Regions from separate parts of the Egicoccus sp. AB-alg2 genome, predicted to be linked through region 1. Evidence: riboswitches for the same ligand, from Rfam matches in the RefSeq annotation. Region 1 holds a riboswitch; each other region holds the start of a gene.
The links. A riboswitch is a leader RNA that binds a small molecule or an ion and turns the genes downstream of it on or off. The one in region 1 is predicted to bind thiamine pyrophosphate.
Positions count from the first base shown of each region.

Region 2: another riboswitch for thiamine pyrophosphate. It lies ahead of ACERM0_RS12760 (hypothetical protein); the one in region 1 lies ahead of thiE (thiamine phosphate synthase).
Region 3: another riboswitch for thiamine pyrophosphate. It lies ahead of ACERM0_RS11785 (thiamine diphosphokinase); the one in region 1 lies ahead of thiE (thiamine phosphate synthase).

Region 1 is NZ_JBGUAX010000003.1:404,938-408,172, forward strand. It holds gene thiO (glycine oxidase ThiO) at 1-552, opposite strand, end outside; gene thiE (thiamine phosphate synthase) at 549-1,202, opposite strand; TPP riboswitch at 1,192-1,306, opposite strand; gene ACERM0_RS07120 (hypothetical protein) at 1,328-2,242, opposite strand; gene ACERM0_RS07125 (trans-aconitate 2-methyltransferase) at 2,239-3,235, opposite strand, start outside.
Region 2 is NZ_JBGUAX010000006.1:103,800-107,034, reverse strand. It holds gene ACERM0_RS12770 (hypothetical protein) at 66-449, shown strand; TPP riboswitch at 556-684, shown strand; gene ACERM0_RS12765 (hypothetical protein) at 690-950, opposite strand; gene ACERM0_RS12760 (hypothetical protein) at 1,162-1,671, shown strand; gene ACERM0_RS12755 (dienelactone hydrolase family protein) at 1,718-2,374, shown strand; gene ACERM0_RS12750 (2TM domain-containing protein) at 2,468-2,740, shown strand; gene ACERM0_RS12745 (hypothetical protein) at 2,757-3,235, shown strand, end outside.
Region 3 is NZ_JBGUAX010000005.1:413,216-416,450, forward strand. It holds gene ACERM0_RS11775 (AAA family ATPase) at 1-446, shown strand, start outside; gene ACERM0_RS11780 (SDR family oxidoreductase) at 484-1,122, opposite strand; TPP riboswitch at 1,217-1,360, shown strand; gene ACERM0_RS11785 (thiamine diphosphokinase) at 1,353-2,057, shown strand; gene ACERM0_RS11790 (thiamine ABC transporter substrate binding subunit) at 2,067-3,191, shown strand.

The sequences.
Region 1 (3,235 bases):
GCCGTCGTGCTCCAGGTGCACCGCACGGCGGCGGTCGACGTCCACGCCGGCGGCGGCGCACGCCGTCAGCAGTGCCGACACGACGCGCTGGGCGTCCACGCGGTGGTCGTCGCGGGCGAGCACGCCGCCGCGGACGCGCGGGTGCAGCAGCGGCTCGACCTGCCGACAGGCGCGAGCGGTCAGGCGCTCGACGTCCAGGCCGAGGTCGCGCTGGAACGCGGCGAGCTCCTCGATGCTGGTGACGTCGTCGCGGTCGTGGCCGACCAGCAGGGTGGGTTCCTGACGGTGGTCGACGGACGTGTCGGCGGCGGCCTCGAGGTCGGCGGCAAAGGTCGGCCAGCGGCGTGCCGACGCGACCGTCAGGGCGAGCAGGGCCTGCTCGCCGTAGGCCGCCTCGGTCACCGGTGCCAGCATGCCGGCCGCGACGCCGGAGGCGCCTTCACCGGGCCGGTCGTCGACGACGGTGACGCGTCGCCCGGCCAGGGCGGCCCGCCAGGCGATGCTCAGTCCGATCAGGCCGCCGCCGACGACCAGGACGTCCTGCCGTGTCATGACCGCCCCGCCGTCGTGCCGGCGAGTGCGTCGAGCAGGTCGCGGGTCGCCGCCGCCGCGTCGGCAGCGTCCGAGACGGCGCCGACGACGGCGATGCCGTGGGCACCTGCGGCCAGCACGTCCGGTACGCGCGCCGCGGTGATGCCGGCGATCGCGACGACCGGGACGTCGACGGCGGCCGTGACGCGCCGCAACCCATCGTGGCCGAGCGGCGGCGGGAGGCCGTCCTTCGTGTGCGTGGCGTGGACCGGGCCGACGCCGAGGTAGTCGCAGCCGTCGGTGACCAGCGCCCGGGCGGTGTCCGGGTCGCGCGCGGTGCCGCCGACGAGGAAGCCCGGCCCGGCGACGGCGTCCGCGAGGGCGCGTGCCGCGGCGACCGGCAGGTCGTCGGCGCCGAGGTGGACGCCGTCGGCATCCGCGACCAGCGCGAGATCGACGCGGTCGTTGACGATGCAGCGCGCCCCGGCCGCGTGGCAGTCCCGGACCACCCTGACGGCGAACGCGAGCCGGTCCCGGTCGCGGCCGCGCTTGCGGCGCACCTGCACGCACGGGGCCCCGGCGGACAGCGCCGACGCCACGGTCGCGAGCACCTCGCGACCGGGACGGTCGTCGGTGATGACGTGAAGCGACGGGACGGTGGTCTCCCGCACGACGCACTCCCTCCGCCGGCATGACCCGGATCAGGTTCCGAGGTAGCGCGCCCGCCCGGCGCGATCTCAGCCCTGCGGTTCGGAGGGCTCCCTCGGCGTCTGCGTTCCCGACCGTAGCGAGCGGTTCACCTCCGTGCACGGCCCCACAGGGTCCAGCGCGACAGCGGCAGGAACCCCAGCCGCTCGGCCGGTCCGCGGCTGAAGTCGGAGAAGAGCGACATCACGGGCAGGCGCGGGAACGTGCCCAGCCGCCGGCGTGCCATCGCCTCCCAGGCCCCCCGACCGCGGTGGCTCGGCCGCGTGACGCCGAGCGCGAACACGTGCACGCCGTGCGCGACGTACGAGGTGCCGATCGTGACCGGTTCGTCGCCGTCGTAGCCGACCCAGGCATGGAAACGCGGGTCGTCCAGCAGCGCGGGTGCGGCCAGGACGCCGGGCCGCCAGGGCTGCACGTCGGTGAAGGGGTAGCCCTCGACGGCGACGCGCTCCCAGTCCGCGAGGCGCCGACGGTCGGACACCCGCTCGATCCGCAGCCAGGCCGGTGGTGGAGGTTCCGCCTCGCCGGTCGGTCGCAGCAGCAGTGGCGGATGGCCCTGCAGCCGCCACCCGTCCGCCGACAGGTCGGGCGTCGGCCACGCGCTCCACAGCAGCACGTCGCCGGTGCCGCCGGGGACGAGGTCGGCCTCGATCGCGGCGAGCACACGGCGGTGCTCGCCGTGCGGCAGCGGTGCGAGCAGCGACACGCCGCCGTACGTGGCCGCGGGCCGGCCGAGGTCGTGCACCACGTAGCCGTCGCGTTGCACGACCCGGCCGCCGTGCGCCTGCACCACGGCCGCGAACGAGGACGCGTAGGCGTGCACGAACCGGCGCACGAGGCCGTCCTGCACCGGGCGGTGGGGTTCCCACCCGGTGGCGAGGTGACCGGCCGGGTCCCTGCCGGCGACCGGCCGCACCGGCGGCAACGGCGTGGTGACCGTGCCGGCCGGGGCGGGGGACGTCGCGGGGACGGCGACGGTCGTGGCGTCGGAGGTGCGGTTCATGCCACGGGCTCCGGATCGAGGCGGTAGTGGCGCCAGAAGGGGTCGTCGACGCCGAGGTCGACCGCGTCGCGGTAACCGGCCTGCCGGGCCCACGCCCGCAGCGTCGTCGCGCGCAGCGCCGTGCCGTTGGCGACAACCGGGTCCTCGGCCAACGTGGCCGGCAGGCAGTGCAGGATGCTGAAGCCGTAGGTGAGCCGCTCGACGAGGTCGGCGTCCTCGCCGAACGTGTCCGCCACCCGCTCGTCGGCGACGTAGACGACGCCGTGCTCGGCCAGCAGCGGCCGCACGGCCCGCAACGCACCGACCGGATCGCCCATGTCGTGCAGCGCCTCCAGCACCGTCACGAGGTCGTAGCGTCCCTCGCTGGCCAGTTCGGCCGCGTCGGCGACGCGGAACGTGACGCGGTGGGCGAGCCCGGCGGCGGACGCGGCGGCCTCGGCCTCGCGGACCGAGGCCGCGTCGAGGTCGATGCCGTGGACGACCGCGCGTGGGTAGGCGCGTGCCAGCGCCAGCGTGGAGCGGCCCACGCCGCAGCCGAGGTCGAGGACGCGCGGTGCGGCGCCCTCCCGCAGCCGCCGGTCGACGTCGGGCAGCGCGGCGATCCATGCCGCCAGCTGGGTGTCGAAGGTCGGGCCGTTCAGCGCGGCGAGCCCCTGCCGGACGCCCGTTCCGTAGTCGGCGTACGGGATGCCCGTACCGGTGCGGTAGGCCGGCAGCAGGCGGTCGAAGACGCCGACCGACGCGCGCACGATGTGCACCAGGGGGCCGAGGTGGATCCCGCTGTCGGGCTCGAGCAGGACGGCGGCCGCGACCGCCGGCAGGGAGAAGCGCCGCACCTCGGCGGCCTCGTCCGGGTTCGGGCAGCGCAGCCAGCCGGCGGCGGTCTGCTGCTCGAGCCACTCGCGGGCGTAGCGGGGCGCGACGTCGGCGCGGTCGGCCAGTTCCTCGGCCGTGGCCGGGCCCTGCTCGTGCAGAGCGCGGTAGAGGCCGAGC
Region 2 (3,235 bases), on a different contig from region 1:
ACTGGTCGGGACGGACGTTCTCCGTGCACCCGATCGGTTCCTCACCAGGGAAGGAGGCGAGTACGGTGAGACTGGATCGTCGGGACACGATCGCCACCATCCTCGTCACCATCGCCGCGTTGACCTACCTCGGCTACGTCGTTCTCGGCGAACTGCCGCTCGTGCAGGATGCACGGGGCATGGGCGCGGTCGGCATCATCCTCGGCGCGGCTGCCTTCGCCACGCTCGGACTGGACGCGTTCGGTCCGCGGTGGCTGGCTGTCGGCGGCGGCGCACTCACCCTGGCGCTCGGGATCACCGCTGCCGTCCTGGAGACGGGCACGGCTGCCGCCTGGTTCCTGGCCGCCTTCTTCGTCGCTCTGATCGCCATGCTGATCCTCGGACTGGCACGGCACCTCGAGGTGCCGGCCGGCCGCGGCGCGGGACGCCACGCCGGCGGTCACGCCTGAGGCCGCGACACCCACGGCCGCCGCGCGATCCGCGGCGGCCGTCGGCTCGGGACGTCCGCCCCTTGCCGCGGGCCGGTCACCGCGCGAACATCGGGTGAGCGACGTCCGTGTGGTGAGCGGGAACTGGCGCCCCTCCGCCATGAAGCGGAGGCACCCAGCTGAGAGGCCGCTGCGGCGGCGACCGCCACAACCTGATCCGGCCAGTACCGGCGAAGGGACCACCGCACGGGCGTCGCGCCGTCATCCGCCGGTGCGCAGCCGGGCCAGCACCCGGTCGAGGACGTCGGCGTTGTGGTCCTGCTCGCCGGCGCCGGCGGCTTCGTCACGCCACAGCGCCCACAGTTCGTCGTCGTAGTCGCCGGTGCGGACGTGTTCCAGGTCGACGTGGCGGCGCACGAGCATCACGACCTGACCACGATCCATGGTCGGCTGGCCTGCCGCCGTGCGCGCCGGCCCGCCGAGTTCGTCGAGTCCGCCGTTCGCGGATTCGTGCTGCGCCATCGTGCGTCCTCGCCTCGACGTCGGCCCCCGTGGGGGACTCCAGTCTGGGTCGCGGCAGCCGTATCCGGACAGGGACAGGAGGCCTGCCGGCGCTTCGCGAGCCGGGGCCCGAGGGCCCTCCACACACGGGACCGTCCGGCACTGGACCGGGGCGGCGGTCGGACGTATCACGAACCTGAGGGCAACGCTCGATCCAGGCGAGGTGAGGACGATGGGCACCGTCACACGCACCACCCTCACGGTCGTCCTCGGCATCGCGGCGGTCGTGCTCCTGGTCGCACTGTTCGGCCGCGGTGGTGGCGTGGTCACCGCCACACCGGCTGCGGACGGCACGGTGCGCATGGTCATGGAGGAACGCGCGTTCGCGCCGACGGACGTCACGATCGTCGCCGGCCGTCCGGTGACCTTCGAGTTCGTCAACCGTGACGTCGGCAGCCACATGGTGAGCTTCGGACGTGCGGTGGTCGAGGAGGACCAGCGCGCCGTCGGCTTCGGCGAGGACCTGCTGGCCGGCCTCGACGTGGACGTGCGCCCGTCCGTGGACCGAATGGACGTGCAACCGCCCTACCGCGGGACGACGATCATGGTGCAGGGCGGCGAGACGGTCTCGGTGACCTTCACGGTGCCACCGGAACGGCGCGGCGACTGGCAGATCGGCTGCTTCACGTCCCGGGGGTGTGACTACCGCACCGGCATGGCGGCCGCCCTCCACGTCGAGTAGCACGCGCCGGGACCGGCCCCGCGACGCGACCCGGGGGAGATGGGTCATGGCACTCGAGGCGCACACGACGGAGGTCAGCATCCCGGTCGTGGGAGGCGCGCTGTACGGTGACTGGTCCGTGCCCGCGGCACCGGCGGGCGTCGTGGTCTTCGCGCACGGCAGCGGCTCGAGCCGGTTCAGCCGACGCAACCAGCTCGTCGCGGCCGTCCTGCAGCAGGTCGGTTTCGCCACACTGCTCATGGACCTGCTCACACCGGCGGAGGAGGACGTCGACCGGGTCACGCGGGGCTTCCGGTTCGACATCCCGCTGCTCGCCGACCGGGTCGTCGCCAGCATCGACTGGCTGCGCGACGACGAGGTCTTCCGTCCGGGCCGCGTCGGTCTCTTCGGGGCCAGCACCGGCGCGGCGGCGGCGCTGGTCGCCGCCGCGCAGCGTCCGTCCGCCGTGGGTGCCGTCGTCTCGCGCGGGGGACGACCCGACCTGGCCGGACCGGCCCTGCGCCGCGTGCGTGCGCCGACGCTGTTGATCGTCGGCGAACGCGACCGGACGGTGCTGGCGCTCAACCAGCAGGCGCGCGCGGAGATGTCGGCTCCCGTCGAACTCGACGTCGTGGCCGGCGCCACGCACCTGTTCGAGGAACCCGGCGCGCTCGAACGGGTCGCCACGCTGGCCCGGGACCACTTCACGGCCTGGCTCGTCTGATGCCACCCGTCCTCCCACGGCGGGCACGTCGGCCCTGTTCGCGCCCGGCGGCGTGCGCCACGCTGAGATCGTCGGTCGAGGGAGGTGTTCACCATGACCGTCGAGTTCGAGACCCGCGAGCAGGAGTTGCGTGCTCGCGCCATCGCACAGCTGGAGAAGAAGCGCGAGTTCTACGGCCACGCGCTGGTGTTCCTGGTCGTCAACGGCCTGTTGATCCTGACCTGGGCGCTGACCGGCGCAGGCTTCTTCTGGCCGATGTTCCCGCTCGCCGGCTGGGGCATCGGGCTGTTCTTCCACGGGTTGGACGTGTACGGCGGCGAGCCGTCCGAGGACCGCATCCGGACCGAGATGGACCGGCTGCGCTGATGCCGGCCCTCGCGCCGTGACCACCGTCCGGAGCCCGCGCACCCCCGCGGCGGAGCGCCGGGCCGACGTCTGGCGGCGCTGGGTCGCGGCCAACGCCCTGGCGGAACTGGTCGGCCTGAGCCTGGCCGCGGGTGTCGCGATCATGGTGGCGCCCTGGCTGGACGCCGGCGAACCCGCCCCCCTGTTCACCGCCACGGCACTGGTGATCGCCGGCGGTGGCCTCGAGGGGCTGGTGGTCGGGCGCCTGCAGTGGCAGGTGCTGTGCGACCCGCTGCCCGTGCTCGCAGCGGGGCGCTGGGTGGGCGCGACCGTTCTTGGTGCGGTGCTCGCCTGGACGCTCGGGATGCTGCCGTCCACGGCGATGACCCTGCTGGACGGCGGCGGTGGCCAGGCGCCGGCCGCAGCGCCGTTCGGGGCCGCCGTCCAGTACGCGCTGGCCGCGGTGCTCGGTGCGGTGGCCGGCCTGGTGCTCGGCTGGCCCCAGGCGCGGGTCCT
Region 3 (3,235 bases), on a different contig from region 1:
TGCCCGCCACCCAGCACATCGTGAACGACGGGTTCACCACGACCGGCCGCACCCCCGGAGCGGTCGCGTCGCTCATCCACCAGTTCACCCGCGGCCACCCGCTTCGCACCATGCAAGCCGCCCACGTCGCCTGGCTGCACGCCACCAACGCCCCCGCCGACACCACCTGGGGCGCGGCACTCGCGACCATCCGGAAGTCCGCCCGCCCCGAGGTCTCGGCCGTCTACGAGCAACTGCCCGACACCCACCAGCGGACGCTGCGGGTCGTCGCCCACCGCCGTTCCGCGCTCGGCGTCGCCGGCGAACTGGTCAACCTCAGCAAGGGCAGCGCCCAGGGCGCCCACCGCAGCCTGCTCGACCACGGCCACCTCGTCGACGTGGACGGCAGCCTGCACGTCACCGACCCGTTCCTCGCGGACTGGCTGGTCGAGACCCACCCGCTCTGACCACCCGCCGGCGTGTTGCTGCGAGCTCCGACGAGGGTCAGCCGCCCAGCGCGTCGGCGATCGGCGTGTCACCGGTGGCGATCTCGTAGGTCTGTCCGATGGTGGCCGGCGCGGCAAGGCACACGGCGATGGTCGCCGCCACGTCCTCACGTGGGATCTTGTCGCCCCGGGACACCGAGGTGGTGATCCGGCCGGTGCCGGGGTCGTCGGTCAGTCCGACCGGCCGCAGGATCGTGTGGTCCAGACCGCTGTCGGCCAGCGCGGCGTCGGCGCGGCCCTTGGCCCGCAGGTAGACGTCGAACACCTCGTCACCCGGGTGGTCGGCATCGGCGTTGACCGAGCTGACCATCACGTAGCGCGACACGCCGGCCTGCCGCGCCGCGTCGACGAGCTTGACGGCGCCGCCGTAGTCGACGGACTCCTTGCGCGGAGCGCCGCTGCCCGGGCCGGCCCCGGCCGCGAACACGACCGCGTCCACCTCGCCGACGGCCTCGGCGAGGGCGGCCGCGTCGGCTTCCTCGAGATCGCACAGCACCGGCTGGGCACCCGCGTCGCGCAGGTCGTCGAAGTGCTCCTCCTTGCGGACGATGGAGCGGACCTCGTCGCCACGCCGGGCCAGGATGCGGGCCAGGTGCAGGGCGATCTTGCCGTGGCCTCCGGCGATGGCGACACGCATGGACGTTCCTCGTTCGATTCGGCGTCGCAGGGACGGGATCGACGCTACCGAGCGGATAGGCTGGCTCGTGTCGGCGGCACCTGGCCGCTCGACACGACGACACCCGGGGAGCTCGGGACAGCCGGGCTGAGAGGGTGGCCGCCTCACCGCCGCGCACCTGCGCGGCGGTGGAGGGCGTCACCGACCCGTGGAACCTGAGCCGGGTAATGCCGGCGGAGGGAGGTGCGACGATGCTGCCCGGACCCTCGGTCCCGTTCCCGGACGCCGCGACCCCGGACATCGCGCCGGAGATCGTGGTGCTGGTCGGTGGCGACCCGGTCCTGCACGACCGGGTCCCGCAGCTGCCGCAGCGGGCGTTCGTCATCGCCGCGGACTCGGGGCTGCACCTCGCCCACGAGTTCGGTCTGCCGGTCCACCTCGTCGTCGGCGACCTCGACTCGGTCCGGCCCGAGCGCCTCGCCGCGGCCCGGGCCGCCGGGGTCCCGGTCCACCAGCACCCGGTGGACAAGGACGAGACCGACCTGGCCATCGCGCTGGATGCGGCCACCCGGTTCGCGCCGGCGCGGGTCACCCTGCTGGGCGGCCACGGCGGACGCCTCGACCACCTGCTCGGCAACGCCCTCGTGCTCGCCGCCGAGGCGTATCGCGAGCTGACGCTGACCGCCCTGGTCGCGTCGGCCACGATCACGGTGGTCCGCGGCGAACGCGAACTTCGTGGGCAGCCGGGCGACTACGTCAGCCTGCTCCCGGCCCACGGCCCGGCGCGGGGGATCACCACGTCGGGCTTGCGGTTCCCGCTCTCGGACGAGGACCTCCCGGCCGGGTCGACGCGCGGCATCAGCAACCAGTTCCTGTCCGATCGCGCCACCGTGCGGTTGACCGACGGCGTCCTGCTCGCCGTCCAACCCGGTGAGCGCGGTCCCGACCACGCCTGAGGAGTACCCATGCGCACCCGTCTGCGCGCCGTCGCAGGTGGCCTGGCCCTGGCCCTGCTGCTCGCGGCCTGTGGGGAGGCGGCCGACGAGTCCGCCGGCCCTGACGAGCCCGAGCCCACGGAGGACGAGACCGGCCCCGACGACATGTCGCCACCCGAGGACCTGCCCGACCAGGTGACCATCACGCTGGTCACCCACGACTCGTTCGACGTCGAGGAGGAGGTGCTCGCCAGGTTCTCCACGGAGACCGGTATCAACGTGGACATCGTGCCGGGCGGGGATGCCGGCTCGACCGTGAACCAGGCCATCCTCACCCGCGACGCCCCGCTGGGCGACGTGCTGTTCGGCGTCGACAACACGTTCCTGTCCCGCGCCCTGGACGAAGAGATCTTCGTCCCCTACGAGTCGCCCGCGCTGGCCGGGGTCGACCCGCAGTTCCTGCTCGACGACCAGCACCGGGTCACCCCGGTCGACTTCGGCGACGTGTGCCTCAACTACGACCGCGCCTGGTTCGAGGAGAACGACGTCGAGGTACCCGACGACCTCCAGGACCTGACCGACGAGGCCTACACCGGGCTGCTCACCGTGATGAACCCCGCCACCTCCTCCCCCGGCCTGGCGTTCCTGCTGGCGAGCGTCGAACGGTTCGGCGAGGACGGCTACCTCGACTTCTGGGAGGCGTTGGCGGACAACGACGTGCTGGTCACCGACGGCTGGTCCGAGGCCTACTACGACGAGTTCAGCGCCACCGGTGACGGCGAGCGCCCGCTGGTCGTGTCGTACGCCTCCAGCCCGCCGGCCGAGGTCTACTTCGCCGACCCGCCACCCGACGAGCCGCCGACCGGCGTCATCGAGGCGTCGTGCTTCCGGCAGGTCGAGTTCGCCGGGATCCTGCAGGGCACGGAGCACGAGGCGGAAGCGCGCCTGCTCGTCGACTTCCTGCTGTCCGAGGCCTTCCAGGAGACCCTGCCGCTGACCATGTTCGTCTTCCCGGTGGTCGAGGACACGCCGCTGCCGGAGGTGTTCGAACAGCACGCCGTCGTCCCCGACGAGCCGCTGCAGCTCGACCCGGAGGAGATCGGCGCGGGACGCGAGGAATGGATCGACGCCTGGACGCGCACGGTCCTGCGGTGAGCGTCGATCAGCGGCCCCCTCGCGGCGCGGGCGACGTCCGTGCC